DNA from 2 places in the Shewanella oneidensis MR-1 genome. Region 1 is predicted to be linked to the other one. Evidence: predicted binding sites of a transcription regulator. Region 1 holds the regulator's gene; the other holds the start of a gene.

Region 1 (7,467 bases):
AGATATAGCATGGCAAAACAGGGCTTAGTACTGGCATTCAGTTTAGGAGCTACATTGATGGCGGGTATGGTTCAAGGGGCGCCAACACACACGGAGGCGACAACAGCCCCCATAGAGCTAAGGGCTGCGGGCAGTTTAAAAGCCGCAATGAACGATATTATTGCTGCTTATCAAGTGAAATCCCAAGCCAATGTGGTGGCGCAGTATGCGCCTTCTGGTTTATTGCTTAAGCGGATCCAAGAGGGTGAGCGAGTCGATATTTTTGCCTCAGCGAATATGAAACATCCGCAGGCATTAGTGGATGCTGGAGCAGGTGAAAAGGTGCAAATGTTTGCCCGTAACCAGCTCTGCGCGATTGCTCAAGCGGATGTGCCACTCACTAGCGCGAATTTATTAGACACCCTGCTCGCACCGCAAACTAAACTCGGGACTTCGACGCCAAAAGCTGATCCTGCTGGCGATTACGCTTGGGCAGTATTTGCTAAAGCTGAGGCAATAAAGACCAATGCCAAATCGATACTCGAGGCTAAAGCATTACAGCTGACGGGTGGTCCAGAGAGTGCTAAACCGCCTAAGGATCGCAATCCCTATGGTTGGGTGATGGAAAACAAGCAGGCAGACGTATTTTTAACCTATTGCACTAATGCGGTACTGGCTCAAAAAGAAGTGCCGAGCCTTAAGATTGTGGCGTTACCACCAGAATTAGCTGTTGGTGCAGACTATGGCTTATTGGTATTAAAGGATGCCAATAGCGCTACTACAGCGTTAGCCGAGTTCATTTTGTCTCCTGAGGGGCAAGCCATCTTAACGGGTTATGGTTTTCAACCACCTAAAAAATAATGGGTAAACGATTCTTAAAAAATGGCGCTCAATCGCGCCATTTTTGTTGCTCGCTTTAGCTTTAGCAAGGCTTGGGCCAGTGCTAGTGCATTAAATACAAGGTCGCTAACCCTAGGAAGGCAAACAGACCTATCACATCGGTGACTGTGGTGAGTACCATACCGCCCGCTAACGCCGGATCTACTTTTAAGCGTTTTAAAATCAAGGGAATACTTGCGCCAGCCAGCCCAGCGACCGTCATATTGATGAGCATTGCACCACCTATCAGGCTGGCAAGGGCAATATCATCTTTCCACACCAAGACCGCGATAAAGACTAAAATCGACCACATCAAGCCGTTCAAAAAGCCAATGGCGAGTTCTTTGCCGATCAGCCAACGGGCGTTACTTTGGCCAATATGACCTAAGGCAATTCCGCGGATCACCAGGGCCAAGGTTTGATTACCCGCTACACCACCCATGCTTGGTACTATCGTCATTAAAATCGCAATAGTGGCAAATTGCTCGATAGTGCCTTCAAACATATTGCTTACGGAAGCAGCCAGCAGAGCCGCAAACAGATTTATGGTGAGCCAGAGCGAACGGCGTAAGGTACTCTTCACCACGGGGGCAAAGGTGTCTTCATCATCGTCCATACCCGCCATTCCCATCATAGAATGTTCCGCGTCCTCACGAATAACATCCACCACATCGTCGATGGTGATCCGGCCGAGTAATTTGCCCTCACTGTCGACCACGGGTGCGGATACCCAGTCATGGCGCTCGAATAGCTGTGCTACTTCACTGTCGGACATGCCCACGGGAATACTCTCGATATCAGTATCGATAATGCTGCTGATAGGGGTGTTGGGATCGCAGGTGAGCAGATCGGCAAGTTTTACCCCTCCCAAGACTTTATCTTGCTTATCAACCACGTATAAGGTGTCAGTGGTGTCAGGGAGATTTCCCCGCTGGCGCAGATAGCGCAGCACCACATCGATATTCACATCAGGCCTTAAAGTCACTGTATCGGTGTTCATTAAGCTGCCCGCGGTTTCATCGGGGTAGGAGAGCGCTTGCTCGACCCGCTGACGGTTTTGCAGGCTCATAGACTGCAATACTTGTTTGTAAACCGTATCAGGTAGGCTTCGCAGAATATAAGCCAGATCGTCCGTATCCATGCTGGCGGTGGCTTTAGCGACACGTTCAGGGCTCATGGCGCGGATCAGCGGATCTTTTAACTCTTCGCTGAGTTCATCGAGAATATCCCCGAGCTGATCTTGATCGATTAGCTGCCATAGTACTTGTCGTGCCTTGGGCGGTGAAGATTCTAAAATCAATGCAATATCCGATGACGCCATGTTTTGCAGCATTTGCCTGACATGCACAAACATACCACTGTTGAGAGCTTGGCTCAGTTGGTCAAGACGATGTTCGACTTGTAAGCTGTCTGAGACTTGTACAGGCATGTTTCCTCCAGGGTGGCTGCGGTGGAGCATAGGTTGGCGATTAAGGATTTAAGCCAAAGCGCGGCAGCATATTGTAATTGAACGGACAGGAAAGCGTCGAGCCACAAATGCGTTTTAGTGAGTTAACGTTCTGAAAATAAAAATAAACTATACGGTGTCTTGAATAGCAGCAGGCGTTGATAAGTTCAAGCCTTAGTTAGCTGGCTTCGTCGAACTTAGCGTCTATCAGTGCGCAAATGGCATTGAGGGCGGGTTCTGCATCCGGGCCTTCGGCAATCAAGGTGATGGTTTTACCCATACCCGTCTCAAGCATTAATAGCCCTAATACACTGGCGGCAGAGGCCTGTTTTTCACCTTGGATCAGGGTAATGCTGGCATCAAACTCAGAAGCAAGCACCACGAGCTTTGTGGCGGCGCGGGCATGCAAGCCGAGTTTATTGCAAATGGTGACTTGGCGTTCAAGCTTTGGCATGGCTCAACTCTCGATGGCGTGCATTGACTTTGTGCTTGCCATTACTAAAACGCTTTGCCAGTTGCTCGGCGACATAAACGGAGCGATGTTGGCCACCCGTGCAACCAATCGCAATCGTGAGATAGCTACGATTATTGCGCTCTAAATGGGGCAACCAGGTTTCGAGTAGATTCTCAATTTGCCAGATGAACTTATTCACCAGTGGCTGGCGATTTAAAAACTCGGCAACGGGTTCATCTAAACCGGTAAGTGGTCGCAGCTCTGGCTCCCAGTGCGGATTTGGCAAAAAGCGCACATCAAACATAAAGTCAGCTTCGGTCGGCATACCATGCTTAAAACCGAAGGACTCGAAGTTGATCACTAGTTCCTTATCGACACTGCCAAGCAGAATTTGCCGCACTTGGTCACTGAGTTCATAGATATTTAGATTGGAGGTATCTATGTAGTGATCCATTTGTTGTGACAGCGGCTCTAGCAGCTTGCCTTCGAGTTTAATGGCTTCTTGCAGTGAAACACGACTCTTAGACAAGGGATGTAAACGGCGGGTTTCGCTATAGCGCTTGAGCAGGACTTTATCGCTGGAATTTAGAAAAAAGCTAGTGAGCTCAGTGCCCTCAGGTAGGCTTGCAAGCTGTTTGACCAGGACTTTGTCTTGCTCCGGCAGGTTACGCACGTCGACACTGATGGCGACGAGATCGTTACTGCCTTTGAGCTGTTCAAGCAAACTGCCGATTAACGGCAAAGGCAAATTATCGACACAATAGTAGCCGAGATCTTCAAGCACTCTAAGTGCGACCGATTTGCCTGAGCCTGAACGCCCTGACACTATGACCAGTTTCATCCAATGATTACCTGATAGAGTTCCGTTTCATCATGCGTCTTACGCAATTGTTTCAATACTTGCTTGTCGCTCAGCTTTTCAGCCATGCAGGACAAGGTGCTTAAGTGCTGCTGACATTGATTGGCAGGCACGAGTAGCGCAAATAAAATATCGACAGGTTGTTTATCGATAGCATCAAAGGCTATCGGCTCCTCACATTTTATCAATATCGCTATGGGTTGTGTTATATCGGTTAATCGACCATGTGGAATGGCGATACCGTTACCTATACCTGTGCTACCCATCTTTTCGCGCGCCACAAGGCTTTCGAAGATCGCTTGAGATGATAGGGTGGGGTACTGGGCAGCGGCTAAGTCGCTGATAAGTTCCAGTACCTTTTTCTTACTGCCTGGAGTGGCGCAGGTTGTGCACTCCGGCCGCAGTATGGTACGAAGTTCCATTGCTAGTGTTTTGTTAACTTCTCTTTGTGTTTAATAACCTGACGATCAAGTTTATCAATCAGGACGTCTATGGCAGCATACATATCTGCATGCTCTGAAGTCGCGAAGACTTCACCACCGGTGAGGTTGATTCTCGCTTCGGCAATTTGTTGCATTTTTTCAACATTGAGCACAACGTGCACATTATTGATCTGTTCGAAATGACGTTCAAGTTTTGAAAACTTTTCCTCAACATATGCCCGTAACGATTCAGTAATCTCGATATGGTGTCCACTTAGGTGTATTTGCATAGAAACGTCCTCCGATATCCATAATAGGCTATAAACTTTTACGCTGATTGGAAGGGGGAATAAGCATCGCTTCTCGATACTTCGCAATGGTTCTGCGCGCAACGTTAATTCCCTGTTCTGCCAGAAGTTGAGCCATCTTGCTGTCGCTCAATGGTTTTTTCTGGTTTTCCGCTGCAACCAGTTTCTTAATGAAAGCCCTGATTGCCGTGGATGAGCACTCACCGCCATCATCTGTCCCGACGTGGCTTGAGAAGAAGTATTTTAGTTCAAAAAGTCCTTTTGGGGTATGCATGTATTTTTGAGTGGTCACCCGTGAAATGGTGGACTCATGCATTTCTACCGCTTCGGCGATATCGTTTAGGACCATGGGTTTCATGGCTTCTTCACCGTATTCGAAGAAACCTTGTTGGTATTGCACTATGCAGTTTGCCACCTTGAGCAGTGTTTCGTTGCGGCTTTCAAGGCTTTTGATAAACCATTTGGCTTCCTGCAAATGGCCACGAATAAATTGGCTGTCTGCTTGATTTTTTGAACTACGAGCCATTGCTGCATATTGCTGATTGACATTGATTTTGGGCATGCAATCGGGGTTAAGCTCAACGACCCAGCGGCCATTTTTTTTCGAAACTGAGACATCTGGGACCACATATTCTTCATCGACTGCAGTGATGAGTAAGCCAGGACGAGGATTCAAGGTTTGGATAAGCGCAATGCTATCCCTTAACTCGTCTTCTTTGAGTTTGGTCTTACGCATTAACAGTCTAAAGTCGCGGGCAGCGATCAGATCAAGATGATCTTTGATCAACATGCGGGCATTTTCGAGATGCGGAGTATCAGGAGAAAAATGGGATAGCTGGATCAGTAAACATTCGCTTAAATCCCTTGCCGCAACGCCAACGGGATCGAAGTGTTGAATACGTTTAAGTACCGCTTCAACTTCATCCAGTTCTATCTCGGGGTTGCCCATGGCTTCGAGAATATCTTCAGTGCTTTGAGTGAGATAGCCTTGATCATCTATGGCATCAATAATGGCAGTGGCTATGGCTAAGTCAGTTTCTGAGAATGGTGTGAGGTTTTTTTGCCATTCTAAATGTTCGTATAGCCCCTCGCTGGTTTCCCCTTGGAACGGCATATCATCTTCACGGCTAGCGCCCGAGCCAGAATTGGGCGATGCGGTAAAGACTTCATCCCAAGTGGTGTCCATGGGGAGCTCTTCGGGCAGGGATTCTTTGGTCAGTGACTCGGCAATATCCACGGTGGAGTTGTCTTGCTCCTGTGGCTGGGCGCTGGTTTCACTAAAATCGGTATCAGCGAGATCTTGTTTACGTTCGCTAGGCGCATCGAATTGCTCCTCTTCCAGCTCGAGAAGAGGATTAGAGTCTAAGGCTTGCTGGATCTCTTGCTGCAGTTCTAATGACGACAATTGCAACAGACGAATGGCCTGCTGTAGTTGTGGCGTCATGGTTAACTGTTGACCCAGTTTGAGCTGGAGTGACGCTTTCATGTTACCGCTGATCCCTACGTTATTATTGTGAGTTTAGGTCGCTTGATATCATACTGATGGCGCTTTGCGCTGCCAAATTCAAGGCTGATTAGCTCAGTTTTAGTAACTATAGCCTGAATTGTTCACCTAAGTACACAGCCCTAACTTGCTGATTGTCTAAGATCTCTGCAGGAGTTCCTTCGGCGATAAGACTGCCGTGACTGACAATGTAAGCATGTTCACAGACATCTAAGGTCTCGCGCACATTGTGGTCAGTAATCAATACTCCAAGACCTCGACTTTTGAGTTGCTCGATAATTTTCTTGATATCGATAACCGAGATTGGATCAACGCCCGCAAAGGGTTCATCGAGCAAAATAAACTTTGGGTTAGCCGCTAATGCGCGGGCAATTTCGACACGACGACGTTCGCCGCCCGATAAGGACATGCCTTGGCTGTCACGAATATGGGTGATATGGAACTCTTCTAATAGCTGCTCTAGTGCTTCTTCGCGCTGGTCGCTATTGAGTTCTTTACGGGTTTGCAGTACCGCCATGATATTGTCGTGCACGGTTAATTTGCGAAAGATACTGGCTTCCTGTGGCAGGTAACCAATACCTTTGCGAGCACGCAGATGCATAGGGTCGGCAGTTAAATCATCATCGTCGATAAAGATATGACCTTTATCGCTTTTTACTAAGCCCACTACCATGTAAAAGGTGGTAGTTTTACCTGCGCCGTTTGGGCCAAGCAGGCCAACAACTTGACCCGTTTTAACCGTGAGGCTGACATCTTTAACAACCTGACGGCTTTTATAACTCTTGGCCAGATTCTGTGCTTTTAAGGTGATTTGGGTCATTTAGAGTCCTGTTTTTTCACAGGTTTATCCGCAGGTGCGTTTTTCAGTTCTTCCTGATAGTTATCAGGTTGAATAATGGTAATCACACGATCGTCACCATTGCCGGTACTTTCGGCGATCAGTTTTTGCTGAATGATATTGTAACGAATTAGATTGCCTGTGACTTGGCTACCCGCTTGGTCAAGGGTGGCGGTGCCTGTTAGCGTCAAGGTCCTCGTGGCCATTTCATAGCGAATTTCTTTGGCGCTAGCAGATGCTGGGCGGCCATCGTCGAGGATCTGGCTATAGGTTGCTGGATTACCTGTCGCCACTAGAATCTTGCTGTTTTCGCCTTCGGCTGAAAATGCACGGAGTTGATCCGCATTGATTTTGATTGAACCTTGTACGACTTCAACTGGGCCGAAGAAAATGATCTGATTGTTTTTAATATCAGCAGTTTGGCTGACCGCTTTAATCTTAACTTCTTGCTGTAAGTCACCGACTTTGGCGAAGGTGCTCATGCTTGTCATGAGCATTAGGCTGGCAAGTAATATGTTATTTTGCTTCATAGGTTCCTACTACCTGACTGGTCAATTGCACTTCCTGCGCGTTAAGGTCGGCATAAAGGCCTTGCCCTTGAATATTAAAATCTTTCCCTGTGACGTAAATGATGCGGTCAGAGGTCATTATCATAGTGTTGAGATCGAGTTCTAAAAAACTGGTGGACAAGGTTTGTATCGGTTCACCTGGGTTGATGGCATCGATAATAACATTATTTTCTAATACAACCTTGCCAGTTTCTTTGTTGAGCCGACC
Region 2 (7,467 bases), 2.4 Mb from region 1:
TCCAATGTATAAGCGGGTCGATATTTCGATATTTCGATATTTATGTACATTACAATGGGAGATAGAGCGTATTCACACTCGAACATTCCGAAAATGTGGGGATAGAAACTACAGCTTCAAAAAAACAAAAAGAAAGGGCGCACTGAGGGCGTTCAAAATTCTGTGTCAGGCTAATTTTTAAATTTCTAGCACGCTATCTAAACGTCCTTCAAAATAAATCGCTAACTGAGATAAACAAAGGCTCCAATTGTGGATTGGCATGGTCCATTTATCTGAGGCGTTTAATATGCCTGCGTAAAGTAGCTTCAACAAGCTATTTTCATTAGGAAAAGCACCTTTGGTTTTGGTGAGCTTTCTAAATTGGCGATGTACAGCCTCAACTGCATTGGTCGTGTAAATCACTTTCCTGATATGTTCTGGGTACTTAAAATAATGAGACAAATTATGCCATTTGCGACGCCAAGAGTTGATTACCAACGGATAAGCATCACCCCATTTGGCCTCCAGTTCGTCCAATGCCATCTCTGCGGCTTCTTTACTCACGGCTCGATACACAGGCTTTAAATCAGCCATAAACGCTTTCTGATTTTTTGAGGCGACATACTTCATTGAGTTACGGATCTGGTGGATAACGCATAGCTGTGTTTCCGTATGAGGAAAGATACTGGCTATGGCCTCAGGGAAACCGGTCAAGCCGTCAACACAGGCGATAAGAATATCTTTTACACCACGATTATTAAGATCGGTCAGTACGGATAGCCAGTAATTAGCGCCTTCATTTTCGGATAAGTGAAGCCCTAAAATTTCCTTTTTTCCTTTCATATTAAGCGCTAACAATGTGTAAACGGCTTTACTGACGTAACGCCCATCCTCTTTGACTTTATAATGTATCGCATCAAGCCAAACGATAGGATAATGGCTATCTAATGGGCGCTGCTGCCACGCTTTAAGTTCGGGGATGAGTTTGTCAGTGATAGCACTGACTGTTGCGTTAGACACATTGAGCCCATACATATCTTCAACATGTTGATTAATATCGCGATAGCTCATACCTATACTGAACATCGATAACACTTTACGTTCGATTTCATCGGTTAGTGTAGTTTGATTTTTCTTAATCAACTGAGGCTCAAAGGTGCCATTGCGGTCTCTAGGCGCGTCTAACTCAAAGTTACCGGACGGATGCTTAATGGTCTTAGGGGTTTTGCCATTTTTACGATTAGGCTGAGGATCATGCGCTAAATGCTGCTCAAGCTCAGCCTGGAGAGCCGCTTCAGTGAGTTGCTTGATCAGTGGGCCAAGAATGCTGTCTTTACCTGTGAGGCTTTTACCTGATTGCAGATCTTTAAGGGCTTGTTCGAAGTTAAAAGGTTGGGTCATGTGTCATTCCTGTTTTTGAATATTTTACTGAAATGACACAGAATTATGAACACTACCGGCGCACTATGTGCGCCCCATTTATCCTCTGTAAGCCATCCTGCTTATTCGTGCTCCCTGCACCATCCATGCGTATGCGTGCGTCCTACCATCCCTGCATCCTTTATCTTCCCTGTGTGATGGTTTTACCATGACACTCAATCCCTTGATCCGAAAATCCTATTTCGGCTCCAGTCACATCCTATGACTCATTCCACAACGCATCCTGCTCAATACCTTCCATAGACGAGTACAAGCTGTTCACCCTTATACTTATCCCTTTACTCGACACATCCTGCACCGAGTCATGCTTAATCCTTAAGCTTGTCCTTTATCATCCTTAAACCTGTCGTCCTAACAAGCATTGTATCCTGTATCATCCATGAGAAAGCAGACCTGCTTTTCCTTAACCAATCCTAGGTTGATGACAGTTTCCCTACCGTCAGAGGCTCAAATCCAAGAACCTAAATTCGTTGCTTCTTGCGTCCATTTCACCTGTATTGCTATCCGTGCTATCCATTTATTTTGGTGATGAATGAATTCTACGTGAATCCCGCCTTTTTTGTTCCATCATAAGAACAACGATTGGCTCAAATTTCATCCAACCTAAGCGAGATACAATTCAAGATATTGAAATTTAATTATTTTTAAAAATATGGTTTATAAAACAATCAACAAGAAAACATTTTATCTTACAGGCTTTGTAAGCGATCTCTCACACCCGACTCAGCTTCTCACTGATAGGTAAAAATTCAGTACTTTATTTTACCCAAGAGTATTTGGGCGAACATCACCCAATCTCCCATCAAACTGTATAGCGGATATTGAAATGTCGCAGGTCGATTTCGTTCAAAGACAAAATGGCCAACCCAGGCAAGTCCGTATCCCACTAGCGGGATCAGTACCAGTAACCACCAGTGGGTCGTGATCAACGCAGCTCCCAATAATGCCAGCACAATCATACTCCCAATAAAATGCAGCCGCCGACAACGCCTGTCTTGATGCTGGGAGAGATAGAAAGGATAAAACTCAGCGAAAGAGCGATAACGTTCATTCATCTTGTTGACCTGTATAAAAAAGTAGTTGCCCAGTCACACTACCAATGACCAATTCTCCCAAGGAGACAAAGTCATGTTGCTTAAATAAATGCGTATGGGCTTCCTGCGTGGTGAACACTCCAATACCTTCAAGATTTGGCTGCTCATCGCACCAACTCACCACAGCTTGAACGAGTTGATGACCCAGTCCTTTACCTTGTTCGTTAGGTGCTAAAGCAATAAATTGCAAAATCCCACAACGCTGGCTGGGTAACAACTCCAAAATGGTTGATTCTTTTTTCATCATGGCCTGAGTAGATTGCCAACCAGTGCCAAGTAACATTTTGAGCCGCCAGTGCCAATAGCGACCTTCTCCGAGTGGCACTTTTTGGGTAACCACGCAAGCAACGCCCATTAAATGCGCACCGTCGAAAAGTCCAATTAAGGCTTGCTTTTGCTGCCATAGGGTATTGAGCTCTTCGCGAATCGCGGCACGCAATTTTTGTTCGTAGGCAAATTTGTCTGAGGAGGATAAGGTATCAACAAAAAAGGGATCATCATGATACGCATTGTAGAGAATTGAAGCGGCCAAGCGTAAATCTTCTGCGGTGAGATAAACTGCACGATACTCATCCAAGGTATTATTGTCCATTATTAGAATTCCTTGATTTAGCTCACACTCTTATGAGTCTTTATCAATGTATCAAGGAAACAAAAAAGTGCAAATTTTAATCATTGATTGCATCTTTCACACAGAGGCATAACCTAGATAACAGGCTAACCTTGGGAGGGAGAGATAGAATGGATACAACACCAGTCGATTTAAGTCATCTATTTGAACAGCTAGGATTAGAGGGCCAACCCAATGCCATTGCGCAATTTATGGCGACCCACAAGCTGACATCACAAATACACTTCATTGAAGCACCTTTTTGGACACAAGCGCAAAAGAGTTTTCTCACCGAAGCGTTAGAAGCTGACGCACAGTGGACCGAACTGATTGAACAGCTTGATACCCAGTTAAGAAAGCCCTAATTTTTAGGGCTTTCAGTGTCTTTGAGGAGCAGTCTTAGTCGTGGTTAAATCTTGTTATACGCTGTATCACCCCACCCCATTAAAACATGATTACTCAGCACAACTGGCGTGCATTCATCCTTAGTGGTTTTGCCATCGCTATGGGAACGTTGAGTACGATAAAACAGCACCAATACTTCTTTATCGGCTTGCCCAGCGCTTTGCTGCAAATAGGACTCGCTCAAGTCTGAGGCTCCCATTAGCGTCATCACTTGGTCTTTACTCATACCAAGGCTTAGCTTGGCCAGATTGGAGCGATTTTTATCCTGCACTTTTTCCCAAGACTCAGAGCGATCCCAACCCGATTCACCATCGCCAACATTGACCACACAACCACTAAGACCTAAGCTTGCTAACCCTAAAAAAGCGACCGCGATAAGGTTGCGATTAATTTTTGCGTTCATATTTTGACTTCCTGTGTATTTGTTATAAAAATGCTTAAAAAAGCAAAATCAATGCCAAACATCAATCCATTGATTTATAATAACTAAAATAACCACGCCACAGGTAAGTTAGTAAAAAACACAATATAAAATAAGGAATTTCACTTATTATGAGTCCGATTGACCAAGTGTTAGCGGCAGCATGTGCACTCGACGCAAGCGGTAAAGCGCCAAGTCTTGCCCTGATTAAAAGCCGTCTAGGTAATAAGTTCCCTATGCCTATATTAATCCAGGGGTTACAACAGTTTAAATCTATGCCTAAAGCAGAGCGGGAGCGCTTAGCAGCACTGTCAATACCCGAGGTTGAAGAGCAAAAACCGACAGAACCAGTCCCGCTTTCTGTCACAACACTTGCGGCACAGTTAACAGAGCTGCAAAAGGGATTTGAGCAAGCCATCGCCTTAAAAAATACGGAAATCATGCAGCTTACAAATGAACTTATCGAGCTAAAACAGCGCGTTAATCAACTCGAACTCCAAGGAAAATCCGTTTAATGTTTGTCACCGAACTGCGCTTTGAATGCTTTGCCGATACCACCATTAGCGCGGCAGAGAGGGCGATCAATCAATTACTGGAAGCATACCGCGCCAATGGCCAAGTGTTAGGTCGCGAATTTGCTGTCGCCTTTAATGATGGCGAATTTCGCGTACGCCTGCTTACGCCAGAAAAAAACAGTCTGACACATCGCTATCACAGCCCTTGGGTAAAAAAGGCTCTGGCAGAATTAACCGATGCTAAGCTTTTAGCGCCGCGTGAAAAGTTTATCGGTCAGGACATTAATTCTGAGGTCAGTAACACTGAGCCACCTAGTTGGCAGTTACTCTATACCAGCTATGTGCACATGTGCTCACCACTGCGAAGTGGTGATAACCTCTTACCCATTCCGCTGTATCAGATCCCAGCCACTTTTAATGGTGATCATAAGCGTATAATCCGCTGGCAGAGCGAATGGCAGGCCTGTGATGAATTGCAAATGGCCGCGGCCACTAAAGCAGAATTTGCCGCGCTAGAAGAATTATCCAGTCCAACTAGTGATTTGTTTAGAAGAGGCTGGGACCTACGCGGCCGAATTGAGTACCTCACCCACATCCCCACTTACTATTATTTGTATCGGGTAGGTGGCCAAGATCTGGCATCTGAACTAGCTCGCCCCTGCCCGCGTTGTGGCAGTCACGCCTGGAAACTCGACGAACCTTTATTAGATATGTTCCACTTTCGCTGCGAACCTTGCCGCATCGTATCGAACTTGTCTTGGGATCATCAATAACCATCCCGTTTTGAATAGCAAACTCGGCCGTACAAATGCGTGATGTCGAGTTTGCGGAACACTTTGTAAGAGACTCACCGCGCTTAGCGCTTACCCGTTAAGTTGTGCCACATTCGTTTAAAGCTGGCAAAAATCCCCGGATGATCCTGTGCAGGCATGGGGAGTTCCTCGTGTTTCACCGGTGGAGCAATACGTGGCGATAAGGCCGCAATAAATTCCGCTAAACTGGTTGCTAATTGCACTGAGGGAAGCTCGCCAGGAATTTCAATCCACACACTGCCATCGGCGTTATCAACCGTCAGCATCTTATCGCCTTCATCAAGCAAACCAATAAACCAGGTGGGCGGTTGCTTGAGCTTTTGCTTCATCATCAAATGCCCAATGATATTTTGCTGTAGGGCATCAAAATCCGCCTCATTCCATACCTGTAATAATTCTCCCGTGCCCCAAGTTGAGTCAAAGAGCACTGGCGCGGCAAAATACTGACCATAGAAGCTATGGATATCGGGCCACAACTTAAGCTCCAATGCATGCTCAACGTTAGTAAAGCTGCCGGGCTGTTCACGCTTAACTGGTAGCCAACCCACCGCCTCAGTTGACGCTTCAACAAACTCTCCTTGAATACACAAAGATGACTCACCTCGCGGGTAATATCGTGGTAATTCGCCTAAAGTTGATAGGTAAGACTGATGATAGTTTTGCAAAAATTTATCGAGCGCAGGCAGACAAGACACTTAAGCACAATCCAATTTCGGGTATAATGTGCGCCTATTTTGACATGGAAACAGTATTGATGACACAGAATCACGATCCCTATAGTGATGCAAAAGAGCTTGCGGGCTTAACGTTAGGTAAAGCTACTGATTATCAAGCCGAGTATGATGCGTCGCTGCTGCAAGGGGTTCCTCGCTCACTTAACCGTAACGCTATCAACCTAACTGCAGAAAGTTTACCTTTCCACGGGGCCGATATCTGGACGGCCTATGAGCTGTCTTGGCTAAATGCGAAGGGCAAACCTATGGTGGCCATCGCTGACATTCAGCTCAGTCATGCAAGCCAAAATCTGATCGAGTCAAAATCCTTCAAACTGTATTTAAACAGTTTTAATCAAACCAAATTCGACAATCTCGATGCGGTGCAAAAAACCTTAGTGAAAGATCTCAGTGAATGTGCCCAAGGTGATGTAACCGTTAAGATTATTGAGCCTAAAAGTTTTGGTATTCAACGTGTCGTCGAACTACCAGGCACCTGCATTGACGATCTCGATATTGAAGTCAGTGATTATGATTTTAATCCGGAGTATCTGGAAAACAGCACTGATGAAAAACAAATTGTTGCCGAAACGCTCAATTCTAATTTGTTGAAATCAAACTGCTTAATCACCTCACAACCCGATTGGGGCAGTGTGATGATCCGTTACCAAGGGCCTAAAATCGATCGCGAGAAATTACTTCGCTATCTGATTTCATTCCGCCAGCATAATGAGTTTCACGAGCAATGTGTCGAACGGATTTTTGTCGACTTAAAACATTATTGCCACTGCGCTAAGTTAACCGTATACGCCCGCTACACCCGTCGTGGCGGCTTAGACATTAACCCCTACCGCAGTGATTTTGAGCATCCAGGCGAGAGCCATAGGTTAGCCAGACAGTAATATATACATTGCTAAAACAATGAGATAAACATGCCAAAAGCGCTGGTTCACTCGCAGCGAGTCCGAACCAGCGCTTTTTCATTTAGTGTCATGGTACTGGCACTGAGCAATAAACTTCGTAACCATTGATGGCTCGGGTTTTGGGTATACTTACTACTCCACACCATATATAAATCAATCGGCCTTGTTTTCAGTGGCATAGGTAAAATTTGTAGGCCAAAAATGTCAGCGTATTGGCTGGCATAACGTAAAGGGGCGATGCCTATCGCCTCACTTTTACCTACGGTTGCAAACATACTCAATAGGGATGACTGCTCACTGTACATCCTGCGCCTTGGTAACACGCCTTCGGTAAACAAATCCCCCGCAGTCAAATTAAAACGCCTTAGATTCAAAAAGACATGTTTCTCCTCAAAATACTGTTCATGGTTAATGACACCTTGAATACGAGGATGCTGCCGGCTGACGATACACACTAAATTTTCGGTAAAGAGCAATTTGCTTGAGAGCAAACTTTGCTGAGCGGGTTTTATATCGATCGCCACGGCAACCCGCTCTAGCAAAATATCGCGGTAT

The links. The regulator sigma-54, encoded in region 1, starts transcription at its own class of promoters, with help from an activator protein. The targets are predictions, from matches to a motif close to GTTGGCACGNNNNTNGNNT.
Region 2: a site for sigma-54 is predicted at 3,972-3,990, ahead of SO_RS07445 (DUF3192 domain-containing protein). Genes of this name have one in related genera too.

What each region holds. Positions count from the first base shown of each region.
Region 1 is NC_004347.2:4,100,480-4,107,946, reverse strand. Features, by position in the region: gene SO_RS18470 (molybdate ABC transporter substrate-binding protein) at 10-840, shown strand; gene mgtE (magnesium transporter) at 923-2,287, opposite strand; gene SO_RS18460 (HPr family phosphocarrier protein) at 2,484-2,759, opposite strand; gene rapZ (RNase adapter RapZ) at 2,746-3,600, opposite strand; gene ptsN (PTS IIA-like nitrogen regulatory protein PtsN) at 3,597-4,040, opposite strand; gene hpf (ribosome hibernation promoting factor) at 4,043-4,330, opposite strand; gene SO_RS18440 (RNA polymerase factor sigma-54) at 4,359-5,834, opposite strand; gene lptB (LPS export ABC transporter ATP-binding protein) at 5,941-6,672, opposite strand; gene lptA (lipopolysaccharide transport periplasmic protein LptA) at 6,669-7,220, opposite strand; gene lptC (LPS export ABC transporter periplasmic protein LptC) at 7,207-7,467, opposite strand, start outside.
Region 2 is NC_004347.2:1,691,988-1,699,454, reverse strand. Features, by position in the region: gene SO_RS07465 (IS256-like element ISSod4 family transposase) at 178-1,380, opposite strand; gene SO_RS07460 (Mpo1-like protein) at 2,169-2,474, opposite strand; gene SO_RS07455 (GNAT family N-acetyltransferase) at 2,467-3,105, opposite strand; gene SO_RS07450 (DUF2789 domain-containing protein) at 3,255-3,488, shown strand; gene SO_RS07445 (DUF3192 domain-containing protein) at 3,533-3,931, opposite strand; gene SO_RS07440 (hypothetical protein) at 4,081-4,464, shown strand; gene SO_RS07435 (Zn-ribbon-containing protein) at 4,464-5,237, shown strand; gene syd (SecY-interacting protein) at 5,321-5,971, opposite strand; gene queF (NADPH-dependent 7-cyano-7-deazaguanine reductase QueF) at 6,031-6,891, shown strand; gene SO_RS07420 (LysR family transcriptional regulator) at 6,939-7,467, opposite strand, start outside.